Regions from separate parts of the Kosakonia sp. MUSA4 genome, predicted to be linked through region 1. Evidence: riboswitches for the same ligand, from Rfam matches in the RefSeq annotation. Region 1 holds a riboswitch; the other holds the start of a gene.
The links. Region 1 has a riboswitch for cobalamin ahead of btuB (TonB-dependent vitamin B12 receptor BtuB). Riboswitches for the same ligand answer to the same signal wherever they lie in the genome.

Region 1 (7,409 bases):
TACGCCAACAACAGGAAAGGTGAATTTGTCACGTAACGCGGGAAGAGAGACGGTGCTTGCGGTATTACAGGCGATAACAGCCAGTGCGAGGGGGTATTGCGCCTGAACAGCGGTAACAATCTCGACAACACGTTCAACGATAAACTCTTCGCTTTTCTCACCGTAGGGGAAAGCAACATTGTCGAAAGCGTAGATGTAATGGAGATCCGGCAGGAGATGCCGAATCTCATCATAGACGGATAACCCACCGACGCCGGAGTCAAACACCAGGACGGTGGGACGCGCGTCAGAAGGTGTAGCTGCCAGACAAGGTGTATTCCCGTCCTGCAGTTTGGTAGCCATAAGCTGTCTCGTACTCTTTATCGAACAAGTTAGCTATTTTACCACGAACTGTAAGGTGAGATGTCACTGGATATGAGGCAGATAGATCAACCGTACTATAACTCGGCAAAACACGTTGCTCAGGGTTATACGTTGACGTGCGATTGTCATAGCGTTTACCGAAGTATTCCCACGCAAGATCCATATCCACATTGAAGATAGACCAGTCGAGCTGGTACTTGGCCTGGCGTTTTGAGCGGCGCGGCAGCACTTCGTTCGTTTCGTCATCACGCGGATCGATGTACTGCAAGGTCACACGATGCGAGAAGATGCCGGTATCGACGCTTCCTGTCCACTCAACGCCTTTAATGGTTGCAGCGTTAATGTTGTAGTAAGCCGTATCGCTATAGGTGATCAGATTATCGATCTCATAACGGTACGCGGACAGACGCCAGTCGACCGGGCCGGTTAATCCTTCCACACCCGCTTCCCACTGTTTTGACTCTTCTGGTTTCAGATCCGGGTTGGAAGCAATGCCAAAGCGCTTCGCGCCGTACTGCTGGCCAAGCGAAGGCGCGAGAAAACTCGTGCCGTAGGAGAGCGTCAGGCGGTAGTTCTCCACGAACTCCCAGCCAGCAGCCGTTTGCCAGGTACCGTGCCAGCCGAACGCATCATCTTTATCTTCGCGCCCGGAAGCCTCCAGCGTGACATCGCCAAACTGCTGCATCCCGTTCAGGTAGAGGCCGGTATTATCGCGATCGTAGCTGTCGCTCGTGCTTTGATTAGATGAAACCAGACGCTCCTGCTTCCAGTCGACACCTGCGCCCAGCGAGCCTTTACCCACCGCGATATTATTACCCCACTGAATGTAACGCTGCTCCATATCATCCAGCGTAGTGCCATCGTTATAACGGCCGTAGATGCTGCTGTAGTTGTAGTCTTTGCTTTTTTGATAGCTGGCAAGCAGTTGCGAGGAGTAGATCCCCTGGTTGAAATTCAGCCCGGTATCCCAGCCCTGAACATACAACTGGCGCTCATCCGCGCTGTACTCTGGCGAAAACGGCGCACTGCCCAGATCGTAATCCACATTATTGCTGAAGTTGTAGCCACGGAAGAAACCGTCAAAATGGTCATCGAACTTATGCTGTAAGCTGCCCCAGAACGTTTTATTGCGGTAGCCATCGCGATCTGCATCATGATCCCATGTCGAATCCGGCTGCACGTTGAATCCGCGCGTACTGGTATAAGAACCTGCGGCGGTCACCATCGTATCGCCAAAACGCTGACGCAAAGTGCCGTCATAGGTTTGATAACCTTTCGAGCCCATGCTGGCGTTGACCTGGGATTTCTCGCTATCCGTCATCGTAATGACGTTGACCACGCCGCCAATCGCGCCGGAGCCATAAACCGCAGAGCGCGGCCCGCGAATATACTCAACGCGCTGCACCAGCGAAAGCGGGATTTGATTGAGTTCGGGATCGTTCGAAATCCCTGAACGCGCCACCGGTACGCCATCAATCAGCAGCAGCAGATGTTTTGCTTCCGTACCGCGAACATAAACGGACGCTGTTTGTCCCAGCCCACCGTTTTGCGCGATATCCACGCCCGGTAAACGGCGCAGCACATCGATGAGTGAACGGGATTGCCAGCGATCGATATCCTCGCGCGTCACCACCTCGGTCGGTGCCAGCACGGTTTTAGCCGATTGTTGAAAACGATTTGCTGTCACCACCAAATTGTCTGAGCTGCTATCCTGCGCCCAGCCGGAAAATGCCGTGACGGAGAGCGCCGTCAGCAGCGAAGCTTTTTTAATCATTGTGAGAGCATCCACAAAATAAAAAGGATGCCGCAGGTTCCATCAATAGCACGCGATGATGTCACCAGATGCGACGTATTCCGGCAGGTCTTCGGGCTTGGAGGTACAACAAGACAGGACTTCCCACCACTGGCAGTGTCTGCTGTCTCACCTTAATCCTTACCGCTGCGCGTCAGCCCCAGATTCACACTGGATTCCCTTTTAACTCACAGGACCGGAACACGGATGCTACATTCTGTTACATATGGATGTCCAGACTGCTAAGTGAGTATTTCAAAAACATCGAGCGCTGGACATCCGGTGAGCAATCCCTACAATCGCCGCGTTATTCTTAATCTCTCAGGAAGCATCATGACCCCCGAACACCTGCCGACAGAACAATACGAAGCCCAACTGGCCGAAAAAGTCGTGCGTCTGCAATCGTTGATGACGCCATTTTCCGCGCCGCTTCCGGAGGTGTTCCGCTCGCCGGTCAGCCATTACCGCATGCGCGCCGAGTTCCGGATTTGGCATGACGGGGACGATCTCTACCACATCATCTTCGATCAGCAGACAAAATCGCGTATCCGCGTCGACAGCTTCCCGGCGGCCAGCGAGCTGATTAACGTATTAATGAAGGTAATGATTGATGCCGTGCGCGGCAACCACACGCTGCGCCACAAGCTGTTCCAGATCGACTACCTGAGCACCATGAGCAATCAGGCGATTGTGACGCTGCTGTATCACAAAAAGCTGGATAACGAGTGGCATGAAGCCGCCACCCAGTTGCGCGATGCACTGCGGGCGCAAAACCTGAATGTGCAACTGATTGGCCGCGCCACAAAAACCAAAATCGAGCTCGATCAGGATTATGTCGATGAACGCCTGCCGGTTGGTGGCAGAGAGATGATCTACCGCCAGGTGGAAAACAGTTTTACCCAACCTAACGCGGCAATGAATATTCAGATGCTGGAATGGGCGCAGGATGTCACCCGCGATGCCAGCGGCGATTTGCTGGAGCTGTATTGTGGTAACGGCAACTTCTCGCTGGCGCTGGCGCGCAATTTCAACCGCGTGCTGGCCACGGAAATCGCCAAGCCTTCTGTCGCCGCTGCGCAGTACAACATCGCCGCCAACCATATTGATAATGTACAAATCATTCGTATGTCTGCGGAGGAATTCACGCAGGCGATGAATGGCGTGCGTGCCTTTAACCGCTTGCAGGGGATCGATCTGAAAAGCTACCAGTGCGAAACGATCTTCGTCGATCCGCCGCGCAGCGGGCTGGATGCGGAAACTGAAAAAATGGTGCAGGCCTATCCGCGCATTCTGTACATCTCCTGCAACCCGGAAACGCTGTGCAAGAACCTCGAAACATTAAACCAGACGCACAACGTGTCGCGTCTGGCTCTATTTGATCAGTTCCCTTACACGCACCATATGGAGTGCGGCGTTCTGTTGACCAGAAAGTAAAATCTCTCATCCCTCTCCCGTAAAGGAGAGGGAAAAATCACTCCGATGCCTCGTGTTTGCGGTTACGGCTGCGCAGGCGAAAACCAATCCAGAAGACCAGCACCACTGACAGCACGGCCGGCAGGAAGTTGGAGCCGATCACCGGGTATTCAGCACGAACAACCGTACTGTACAGCAGCACGCCGAGAATAAAGCAGGCGGCGGCAAGGCCCGGCAGGCCAACGGGCATGGTGCGATTCTGGTAACGCTGATGCAGGCAATAGACCGTCAGCACCAGCGAGATAACCGGAAACAGAGAAAAGGGAACCACCGAACTGAACACAGCGGAAAATGCGCCGTTAATCGATAAGCCAGCAACCAGCGCCAGCAGCAACGTACCTTTATCTTGACCTGACTGTTTCATTACTCATCCTTTGCTTCACTCGTCGGTTGATGCGCCAGTTTTTCCTGCTCGCGGCGATACCAGTAATAGGCGCCTTTTGAAATCATCCGCAATTGTAGTACCAGCCGCTCTTCTAACTGCCGACGTTGTTCGGCGCTCACATCCAGCGCCTCTGCGCCGGCGTTGAAAACGATCGTTACCATCGCCTCGGCTTGCGCCTCGGTAAAGGCGCGCGGCATATGGTTTTCGAGTTCGAGATAGTCGGCAAGTTCCGCGATAAAGTGCTGAATTTCTCGCGCAACCGCCGCGCGGAAAGCGGCTGACGTTCCGGAACGCTCACGCAGCAGTAGCTGAAACGCATTGGGATTATTGCCAATAAATTCCATAAAGGTGGAAACCGAGGTGCGGATCACGCTGCCGCCTTTGGCAATACGCTGGCGCGCCTGGCGCATCAACTGGCGCAGCATCAACCCGCTTTCGTCCACCATGGTCAGGCCGAGCTCATCAACATCACGAAAATGCCGGTAAAAAGACGTCGGCGCGATACCTGCCTCGCGGGCAACTTCCCGCAGGCTCAGGCTGGCAAAACTCCGCTCAGCGCTCAATTGGCTAAATGCCGCTTCCACCAGCGAACGCCGGGTTCTCTCTTTTTGTTGCGCTCTTACACCCATCACTATGTTTGAATCCTTCCTGGGGCTTTCTGGCAATATACCAGAGAAAAATCCGATCTGATCGTACTGGATTGTGACCGATTATTTACACGTCGTTTCTTCTTTTTTGCATGAAAATAGCACAACGATAATTGGGGGATTGCCGCTTTGATGTTAGTCTTATGTTGCTTTTATGTATAAGAACAGGTAAGCCTAACCATGCCACATTCCTACGATTATGATGCAATTGTAATAGGCTCCGGCCCAGGCGGCGAAGGCGCAGCTATGGGTCTGGTTAAACAAGGAGCACGGGTCGCGGTTGTTGAGCGTTACCATAACGTCGGCGGCGGCTGCACGCACTGGGGAACCATCCCGTCGAAAGCGTTGCGCCATGCCGTTAGCCGCATTATCGAGTTCAACCAAAACCCTCTCTACAGCGACCATACCCGCCTCCTCCGCTCCTCTTTTGCGGATATCCTGAACCACGCAGAGAGCGTGATTAATCAGCAAACCCACATGCGTCAGGGCTTTTATGAGCGTAACCGCTGTGAAATTCTTGAAGGCAACGCCCATTTTATTGATGACCACACGATGGCGCTGGAGTGCCACGACGGCACGGTAGAAACGATCACCGCAGAGAAGTTTGTTATCGCCTGCGGCTCGCGCCCCTACCATCCGGCCGATGTGGATTTTACCCATCCGCGCGTCTATGACAGCGATTCAATCCTCGATATGCACCATGAACCCCGCCATGTCATTATCTACGGTGCCGGGGTGATCGGCTGCGAATATGCGTCGATCTTCCGGGGAATGAACGTCAAAGTCGATCTAATCAACACCCGCGATCGTCTGCTGGCGTTTCTCGATCAGGAGATGTCAGATTCGCTCTCGTACCACTTCTGGAACAGCGGTGTTGTTATCCGTCACAACGAAGAGTACGAGCGTATCGAGCCGCTGGAAGACGGCGTCATCATGCACCTCAAATCGGGCAAGAAACTGAAAGCCGATTGTCTGCTCTATGCTAACGGCCGTACGGGTAATACCGACAGCCTGAAGCTGGGTAACATTGGTCTGGAAGCCGATGGTCGCGGGCAGTTGAAGGTCAACAGTATGTACCAGACCGCGCTGCCGCACGTTTATGCGGTGGGCGATGTGATTGGCTACCCAAGCCTGGCGTCAGCGGCTTACGATCAGGGGCGTATCGCCGCGCAGGCGATGATTAAAGGCGAAGCGACAGCGCACCTGATTGAAGATATCCCGACCGGCATCTACACCATTCCGGAAATCAGCTCTGTCGGTAAAACCGAGCAACAGCTGACCGCGATGAAAGTACCGTACGAAGTGGGCCGCGCACAGTTTAAACACCTGGCGCGGGCGCAAATTGTCGGTATGAATGTCGGCACCCTGAAGATCTTGTTCCACCGCGAAACGAAAGAAATTTTGGGGATCCACTGCTTTGGCGAGCGCGCGGCCGAAATTATTCATATCGGCCAGGCGATTATGGAGCAGAAAGGTGGCGGTAACACGATTGAGTACTTCGTTAATACCACCTTTAACTACCCGACAATGGCGGAAGCCTATCGGGTTGCCGCGCTAAATGGTTTAAACCGCCTGTTTTAACGCGCTATCGAAATGGCCATCCATTGCACCGCGGATGGCCTCTGCCAGCTGCTCATAGCGGCTGCGCAGCGGTGAACCCGGGCGATAAACCAGGCCGACAGTGCGTTTCGGTTCCGGCTTAATGCACGGCAGATAAACCACGCCATCACGTTTACGCTCACGCGGCACAGCCAGCGCGGGCAGTAATGTGATGCCACTCCCTGCCGCCACCATGTTGCGCAGCGTTTCCAGGCTGGTCGCACGGAAGTGCGTATCTTCGTCTGCCCCGGCTTCAAAGCAGAAACCCATCGCCTGATCGCGCAGGCAGTGGCCATCTTCCAGCATCAGCAACTTTTCACCAGCCAAATCGCCCATCGGCACGCACTCGCGGTTCGCCCATGGATGATCTTCATAAATCGCCAGCAGCATCGGTTCATCAAACAGCGGCACTTCAATAAAGGCTTCGCTCTCTTTCACCAGCGCCAGAATCGCGCAGTCGAGCTTGCCGCTGTCCAGTTGCGCCAGCAACTGATGCGTCTGCGCTTCATGCAGATACATTTCCAGTTTCGGGAACGTTTGATGCAGTAGCGGAATAATTTGCGGCAACAGATAAGGTCCAACGGTTGGGATCAAGCCGATATGCAGCGGGCCGGACATGGTTTCCCCCTGCTGGCTTGCCATTTCCTTCAGCACTTTGACCTCGCGCAACACCGTGCGCGCCTGATCCACCAGCAACAAACCCGCCTGGGTGAACAGCACTTTGCGGCTGGTACGTTCCAGCAGCATCACGCCCAGTTCATCTTCCAGCTTACGAATCTGCCCGCTCAGCGTTGGCTGGCTGACGTGGCAGGAGTCGGCTGCCCGGCGAAAATGGCGGTGTTCGGCTAACGCCACCAGGTATTCAAGATCACGAATATTCATTATTCATCCTCCGTCGCCACGATAGTTCATGGCGATAGATAGCATAGCAACGAACGATTATCCCTATCAAGCATTCTGTTGAATAATAAGCAACAGAAGCGAAGCGGAGCCTCACTTACCCCGTGATGAGACGATTACCCTTTGTTTCTTTCTGAACAACTAAAGCCAACGTGAACGTTTAGCGGACCTGAGTGTCCGCTTTTTTTTGCGTAAAAAAGCCCGGCGAAGTGCCAGGCCCGGTATTGCGTTTTCTTGCGGGTTACACCAG
Region 2 (7,409 bases), 2.2 Mb from region 1:
GCATGGAGCTGGCCCGCCAACTGGAACTGCTGTCACATTTGATCTGCCGGGCGTTGCGCAAATAACGGCCAGATAACCCGATGCCGTTGTTGGGTTGTTTCGATTCAGCTACATTTGCGGTTATGATAGCCGACAGGAAAAACCATTGTCTTATGCGACCACATTGGGTAGGTTTGCCTCTAAGGTGGTTGCTTTAACGAATCCGAGTCTCACATTATCAGGGGTGTAAAAATGGAAACAAGTAAGCCTTCATTCCAGGATGTTCTGGAGTTTGTGCGTCTGTTCCGCCGCAAAAATAAATTGCAGCGTGAAATCCAGGACGTGGAGAAGAAGATCCGTGATAACCAGAAGCGCGTGCTGCTGCTGGACAACCTGAGCGACTACATTAAACCGGGTATGAGCGTAGAAGCGATCCAGGGCATTATCGCCAGCATGAAGACCGACTACGAAGATCGCGTGGATGATTACATCATCAAAAATGCTGAACTGTCGAAAGAGCGCCGCGAAATCTCCAAAAAACTCAAAACCATGGGCGAACTGAAGCCGATTGAGCCAAAAGTGGAATAACGCCTCCAGCGAGCGGTGAGAGGTGCGCCTCTCACCCTTCCAGCACGCCTCCTGCCACCATTTTCAGCAGATAGTTTTGCGGCCAGTGCGCCGTCAACCCGGTCTCTTTCAATTCCCGACGAATGCTTTCCACATCATGGCGCTGGCTATTAAGCAGTAGCCCGACCACACTTCCGCTGTGAGCAACATTCAGTCCATACAGATCGCAACGCTCCACCAGCTCGAGCAGGGTGGGAAACGCCGGTTTTGGCAGCAGCGCCTGGCTGGCAATCGCGCTTAACGTCGCAGCTTCTCCCAGCCGCGCGGCATCATTTTCCACGCAGGCCTGCTGCAACAGGCGCCATGCATTATCCAGCGTAGGGGCATTTTCCAGCAGTGCCCGCTGGCGTGGCAGACGATGATAAGCGGCAGTGGTCAGGGTTAGCGGGCTTTCAAGCAGCAGCACGTCACACTCCGGCAAACTGCCGCAGGTAATCTGCGTTTCAGCGCTATTGTGATCGAACAGGGTCAGGCGCGAAAAGATCGTGCTGTCGGTCGGCTCCAGCGCCACGCACAGTTGCGCCAGCGTTTTCTCATCCAGCGGTTGCTCAAGATGACGGGCCGTTGCCACGGCGGCGGCGGCAATATCCGCGGTGCTGCTGGCCATGCCTTTGGCCAGGGGAATGGTAGAGTGACACTCGATGCGCAATGTGTGCGCCAGCGTGGCAGGTAGCTGCCAGTGCGCCAGGAGCTGGTTAACCATACGACGCACCAGCGGCCGTTCATCCACCCGAGGTTTGCCGTGGGTGACTTCGACACTGCTGTACCAGTCCACCGGACAGGAGACCAGCTTTTCACCTCCCAGGATCCAGCCCTGGATTATTTCACCGCACGATGCGGGACAGTGCGCCAACGCCACGCTGTAACTCCCTTCACAATCAAAGCCCGGATAGTGTCACTTCGACCCGGCGAACGCCAGAATTTCGCGCAATTTAGATTTCTCGCAGACCCGCTATTTCTGCAATGTTTTTCGCCAGACCTGTCAACTGACGCCGCAGGCATTTCGTCTGCAAAATAATGCAAATATTGCGGGCGATTAAATTACCGTTAGCAATATTTTGTTATTCCGGATGCGCTTGAGAACTCTCTGATGCCTTAATATGCCGGGAGTTGATGAAAAGGGTGAGCAATAAATTGTCATAGCGCAACAAATTATTATTTGCTCAAAGATAAACTGAACCCGTTTTTATTTCCCTGCTGCGATATAGTTCGTACAGGGAAAAATCAGGGTGATAATGACGCGCCGTGATTAAAAATCTATCAGGTTTGCCGCAAATGTATTTTGCGGCTGGGAAGGGGGTGTAAATCCCCCGCAGCCCCCGCTGCTGTAATGCTGACGACCCCGTAATCGCCACTGATCGTAAGATCGGGAAGGACGGGCGAGGATGACGCTAAGCCAGAAGACCGGCCTGATGGACATTATCAACAACTTCGGTGGGAAGTGGGTTGCTCAGTCGCGTACGGTCGAAAGACCGGGTCAACTCGCGTCCTGGCTCCGTTCTTCCTGCCCGCTACGGGGTTACAGGAATGTCAGACAGACGCAGCGCCTTTATCCTTGCCGGAACCGGCAGCGGCTGTGGGAAAACCACCGTCACGCTCGGGCTGCTCACTGTGCTGCAACGTCGCGGTTTACGCGTGCAACCCTTCAAAGTCGGGCCGGACTACCTCGACACCGCCTGGCACAGCGCCGTTACCGGCGTGGCTTCCCGTAATCTCGACAGCTTTATGCTGCCGACGCCTGTGTTAAATGCGCTGTTTCGCCAACATTTCACCGCCGCCGATGTCGCCGTTATTGAGGGCGTGATGGGGCTTTACGATGGCTACGGCACCGACCCCAATTATTGCAGCAGCGCGGCGCTGGCAAAACAGCTTGCGCTTCCGGTGATCCTGCTGGTTGATGGCAAAGCGGTATCCACCTCAATTGCCGCCACGGTGATGGGGTTTCAGCGCTTTGACCCGCAGTTGCGCATTGCCGGAGCGATCGTCAACCGGGTAAACAGCGACAGCCATTTTCAACTGCTGAAACACGCCATTGAGTATTACTGCGACTTGCCGGTGCTGGGATATGTTCCCGTTGCTCCCGGCGTGGCGCTGCCGGAACGTCATCTTGGTCTGGTCACTGCCCGCGAGTCGGTCGTTAACGCACAGCCATGGCAGGCGTTTGCCGCGCGCCTGGAACAGACCCTCGATATTGACCGCTTACTCGCCCTGAGCCAGGTCACCGCGCTGCCGCAGGGGGCGCTTCCTGCCATGCCCGCGCCAGAGGCGGGCGCAGGGCTGGAGCTGGCGCTGGCCGACGACGAAGCCTTCAACTTTTACTATGCCGATAATCTGCAACTGCTTGAACATGCCGGTGTGCGCATCGTGCGTTTTAGCCCGCTGCATGACCATGAGTTGCCCACATGCCAGATGCTGTGGCTGGGCGGCGGTTATCCGGAGCTGCACGCGCGCACGCTGTCGGCAAACCAGCCGATGCGCGATGCCATTCTCGCCGCGCACCGGCGTGGCGTGGCGATCTATGCCGAGTGCGGCGGCCTGATGTATCTCGGCGATACGCTGGTGGATGCCGCAGGCGATGAGTGGCCGATGGTCGGCGCCATCCCCGGTCACAGCCGGATGGGCAGCAAGCTCACCCGCTTTGGTTACTGCGAAGCCCGCGCAACGCAGCAGACCTTACTTGCTGGCGAAGGGGAAACCCTGCGCGGCCACGAGTTTCACTATTCCGATTTCACCCCGCGCGTCGATGCCGTGCTGGCGTGCCATAAAACGCGCGATGGCGAAGTGCTGAAGCGCTGGCAGGGCGGCTGGCAGGTGGGCAACACTTTTGCCAGCTATTTACATCTGCATTTCGCCCAGCGTCCAGCGATGCTGGAGCACTGGTTTGCCGCCGCCAGGAGGGCGTCATGACGCTGCTGGCCTGGTGTGTCGCATTTCTGCTCGATCGCTTCCTTGGCGACCCGCCGCACTGGCCGCATCCGGTGCGTTGGATCGGCGCGCTGATTAACCTGGTGCAAAGCGCCGTCCGGCGAGTGTGCCGCAGCGATACCGCGCTGCGCATCGGCGGCGGCGTGATGTGGCTGCTGGTGGTGGGCATCACCTGGAGCGTTGCCTGGGGCGTGCTCGCACTGGCGCAGGCAATCCATCCGTGGTTCGGCTGGTGCGTGGAGGTGTGGATGATTTACACCCTGCTTGCCACGCGTTGTCTTGCGGATATGGCGCGGGAAGTGGAGCAGGCGCTGCGCTCCGGTTCGCTTGCTGAAAGCCGCGAAAAGCTGTCGTGGATTGTCGGTCGCGATACCGCGCAGCTCCAGCCGCCGCAAATCACCCGCGCGGTAGTTGAGACCGTCGCGGAAAACACCGTCGATGGCGTTATCGCGCCGCTGTTCTTTTTACTGCTCGGCGGCGCGCCGCTGGCAATGGCCTACAAAGCGGTCAATACCCTGGATTCGATGGTGGGCTACAAGCATGAAAAATACCGTGCGATCGGCATGGTCAGCGCGCGGCTGGATGATGTCGCCAACTTTATCCCGGCGCGTCTGAGCTGGCTGTTACTCAGCATGGCAGCATGGCTCGCAGGTAATGACGCGGGCAATGCGCTGCGTATCGGTTTTCGCGATCGGCGCAACCACAGCAGCCCCAACTGCGCCTGGCCTGAAGGCACCGTGGCCGGGGCGCTTGGCGTGCGGCTTGGCGGGCCAAATGACTACTTCGGCCAGCGGGTCGAAAAACCGTGGATTGGCGATGAGCTCCGCGCCATTACGCCGGATGACATTCCGCGCACTATTCGCATGATGTGGCTTGCCGCCATGCTGGCGCTGGCGCTGTTTGCGCTGATACACCTTGCCCTCGCGGGCGCATAAGGATGAAGACGATGGATTATTTGCAGCAACCGCAGGCTATTGAAGCCAAAAGTTTTGTCATTATCGGCGAGATTATCCAGCAAACCCGCCCCGATTTTCGTTTTGCCAGCCCGCTGCATGAGGCGGTAATCAAACGGGTCATCCACACCACCGCTGACTTCGACTGGCTCGATATTTTGTGGTTTTCCAGTGATGCGCTGCAACGCTTGTGCGGGGCGATAACGCAAGGCTGCACCCTTTATACCGACACCACGATGGCGCTTGCCGGCATTAATAAGCGGCTGCTGGCGGAGTTTGGCGGCGAAGTGCGTTGCTATATCTCCGATCCACGCGTAGTACGTAAAGCCAAAGAGGAGGGGATCACCCGTTCGATGGCGGCGGTCGATCTGGCGCTGACGGAAGCGGAAGAGAAAATCTTTGTTTTCGGCAATGCGCCCACGGCTTTGTTCCGCCTGCTGGAACATAAGGTGCCCGTCAGCGGCGTGGTCGGCGTGCCGGTCGGTTTTGTTGGCGCAGCGGAATCGAAAGAAGCGCTGGTAGAGAGCGGTTTGCCCGCCATTGCCGCGCAGGGTCGTAAGGGCGGCAGCAATGTGGCGGCGGCAATTATTAATGCGCTGCTCTATCACTTGCAGGCGGCGCAATGAGCCAGTCCTTCGACGACCCGGTGTGGCACAACGGTAAAGCCCTGCGCAAAGGCTATACCACCGGCTCCTGCGCCACCGCAGCGGCAAAAGTCGCCGCGTTGATGGTGCTGCGCCAGCACATCATTCACCAGGTCTCGATTGTCACCCCCTCCGGCGTCACCCTGCATCTGAATGTGGAATCGCCGCACATTGAAGGCCAGCAGGCGATTGCCGCCATTCGCAAAGACGGCGGCGACGATGTGGATGCCACCCACGGTATGCTGATCTTTGCCCGCGTCACGCTCACCGATGATGAACAGATTGTTCTGCGCGGCGGTGAAGGTGTGGGTACCGTCACCCGCAAAGGTATTGGCCTGGCGGTGGGGGAAGCGGCTATCAACCGCACGCCGCGTCAGACCATCGAAGCCGCCGTACGCGAAGTGATTGGCCCCACGCGCGGCGCGCAGGTGGAAATTTTTGCCCCGGAAGGCGAAGAGCGGGCGAAGAAAACCTACAACGGCAGGCTTGGCATTCTCGGCGGTATTTCGATTATTGGTACCACCGGTATCGTGACGCCGATGTCGGAAGAGAGCTGGAAACGCTCGCTGTCGCTGGAGCTGGAGCTAAAACGCGCGGGCGGAATGGAACGGGTGATCCTCGTCCCGGGCAACCACGGCGAGCGCTTCGTGCGTGAGCAGCTTGGCGTCTCCGGCGAACGGGTAGTGACGATGAGCAACTTCGTTGGCTACATGATTGAAGAGGCGGTGCGTCTGGGCTACCGGCAGATCGTACTGGTTGGCCATCCCGGCAAGCTGGTGAAAATCGCCGCCGGTATTTTTCATACCCACAGCCATATCGCGGATGCGCGGATGGAGACGCTGGTCGCACACCTGGCGCTGCTCGGCGCGCCGCATGATCTGCTGCTGAAGGTCAGCGACTGCGACACCACTGAAGCGGCAATGGAGTACATCGACGCTGCCGGGTTCAGCCATCTTTACACGCATCTGGCGCAGCGGATCTGCCTGCGCATCGCGCAGATGCTGCGTTTCACGCAAAACCCGCCGCAGTGTGATGCGGTGCTGTTCTCTTTTGATAACAAAGTGCTGGGCGCGAATCGCCCGGTTGAAGAGATTGCCGGAGAGCTGAAATGTTGACCATTGCCGGCATGGGGCCGGGTAACCTCGCGCTGATGACGCCGCAGGCGCTGGAGGCCGTGGCGCAGGCCGACGTGCTGGTCGGCGGCAAACGCCATCTGGCGCAGTTTGCCGATTTTCGCGGTGAAGTTCGCGTACTGGATGCTGACATCCCCGGCCTGCTGGCGTGGCTTGAGCAGCAACAGCAGCGGCGCGTGGTGGTGCTGGCTTCCGGCGATCCGCTGTTTTACGGCATCGGCACCCGGCTGGTGGCGCATTTCGGTATCGGGCAGTTGCGCATTATTCCCGGTATCAGCGCCGTGCAATATCTCTGCGCACGCACGGGCATCGATATGAATGACATCTGGCTCACCAGCAGCCACGGGCGGGCAGTGGATTTCGACGCGCTGGCCCGCGCGCGCAAAGTGGCGATGGTCACTGACGCAAAGTGCGGGCCAAAAGCGATTGCGGAGGCATTGTTGGCGCGCGGCGCAGAAAAGTGCTGGCTGGTGATCGGTGAAAACTTAGGGCTGGAAGATGAGCGCATCCACCGGCTGCGTCCGGCGGAAGTACAGGCCGAATATGCGATGAATGTGGTGGTGATCCTCAATGAAAGATGAGCTGTTTATCCGTGGTGAAAAGGTGCCGATGACCAAAGAGGCGGTGCGTGCGCTGGCGCTGTCGAAGCTGGAATTGCATCGCGCGCAGCACCTGATCGATATCGGCGCCGGTACCGGCAGCGTCAGCATTGAAGCGGCGCTGGCGCATCCGGGCTTGCAGGTTACCGCCATCGAGCGTAACCCGGCGGCGCTGAATCTGCTGGAAGAGAACTGCCTGCACTTTGGCTGTCGCAACATTGCCATCGTCACCGGCGCTGCGCCGCTGTTTGTCGAGCGGCTTGCCGACGCGGTGTTTATCGGCGGCAGCGGCGGCAACCTGACGCAACTGATTGACTGGTCGCTGGCGCAGCTTCACCCCGGCGGACGGCTGGTGATGACCTTTATTTTGCAGGAGAACCTTAACAGCGCGCTCTCGCACCTGCGCACCCTGCGGGTTGCTGCGCTGGATTGCCAGCAAATCCAGGTCTCCCTGCTCACCGGGCTGGGCAGCGGTCACTACTTCAAAGCGAATAATCCTGTCTTTTTGATTTCCTGCGAAAAGGAGAAGCAGCATGCCTGATAACGCTG

Region 2: linked by a shared signal. The riboswitch ahead of C0557_RS15980 (cobyrinate a,c-diamide synthase) and the one ahead of btuB (TonB-dependent vitamin B12 receptor BtuB) in region 1 are both predicted to bind cobalamin.

Annotation. Positions count from the first base shown of each region.
Region 1 covers NZ_CP025697.1:5,593,612-5,601,020, reverse strand. Annotated here, with positions in the region: gene murI (glutamate racemase) at 1-342, opposite strand, end outside; gene btuB (TonB-dependent vitamin B12 receptor BtuB) at 287-2,137, opposite strand; cobalamin riboswitch at 2,202-2,371, opposite strand; gene trmA (tRNA (uridine(54)-C5)-methyltransferase TrmA) at 2,489-3,589, shown strand; gene C0557_RS26630 (YijD family membrane protein) at 3,627-3,992, opposite strand; gene fabR (HTH-type transcriptional repressor FabR) at 3,992-4,645, opposite strand; gene sthA (Si-specific NAD(P)(+) transhydrogenase) at 4,841-6,241, shown strand; gene oxyR (DNA-binding transcriptional regulator OxyR) at 6,224-7,141, opposite strand; gene argH (argininosuccinate lyase) at 7,401-7,409, opposite strand, start outside.
Region 2 covers NZ_CP025697.1:3,363,568-3,370,976, reverse strand. Annotated here, with positions in the region: gene C0557_RS15995 (FUSC family protein) at 1-65, shown strand, start outside; gene C0557_RS15990 (DUF496 family protein) at 232-567, shown strand; gene C0557_RS15985 (L-threonine kinase) at 599-1,465, opposite strand; cobalamin riboswitch at 1,852-2,034, shown strand; gene C0557_RS15980 (cobyrinate a,c-diamide synthase) at 2,134-3,513, shown strand; gene cbiB (adenosylcobinamide-phosphate synthase CbiB) at 3,510-4,466, shown strand; gene C0557_RS15970 (cobalt-precorrin-8 methylmutase) at 4,478-5,110, shown strand; gene cbiD (cobalt-precorrin-5B (C(1))-methyltransferase CbiD) at 5,107-6,243, shown strand; gene C0557_RS15960 (cobalt-precorrin-7 (C(5))-methyltransferase) at 6,237-6,842, shown strand; gene C0557_RS15955 (decarboxylating cobalt-precorrin-6B (C(15))-methyltransferase) at 6,832-7,401, shown strand; gene C0557_RS15950 (cobalt-precorrin-4 methyltransferase) at 7,394-7,409, shown strand, end outside.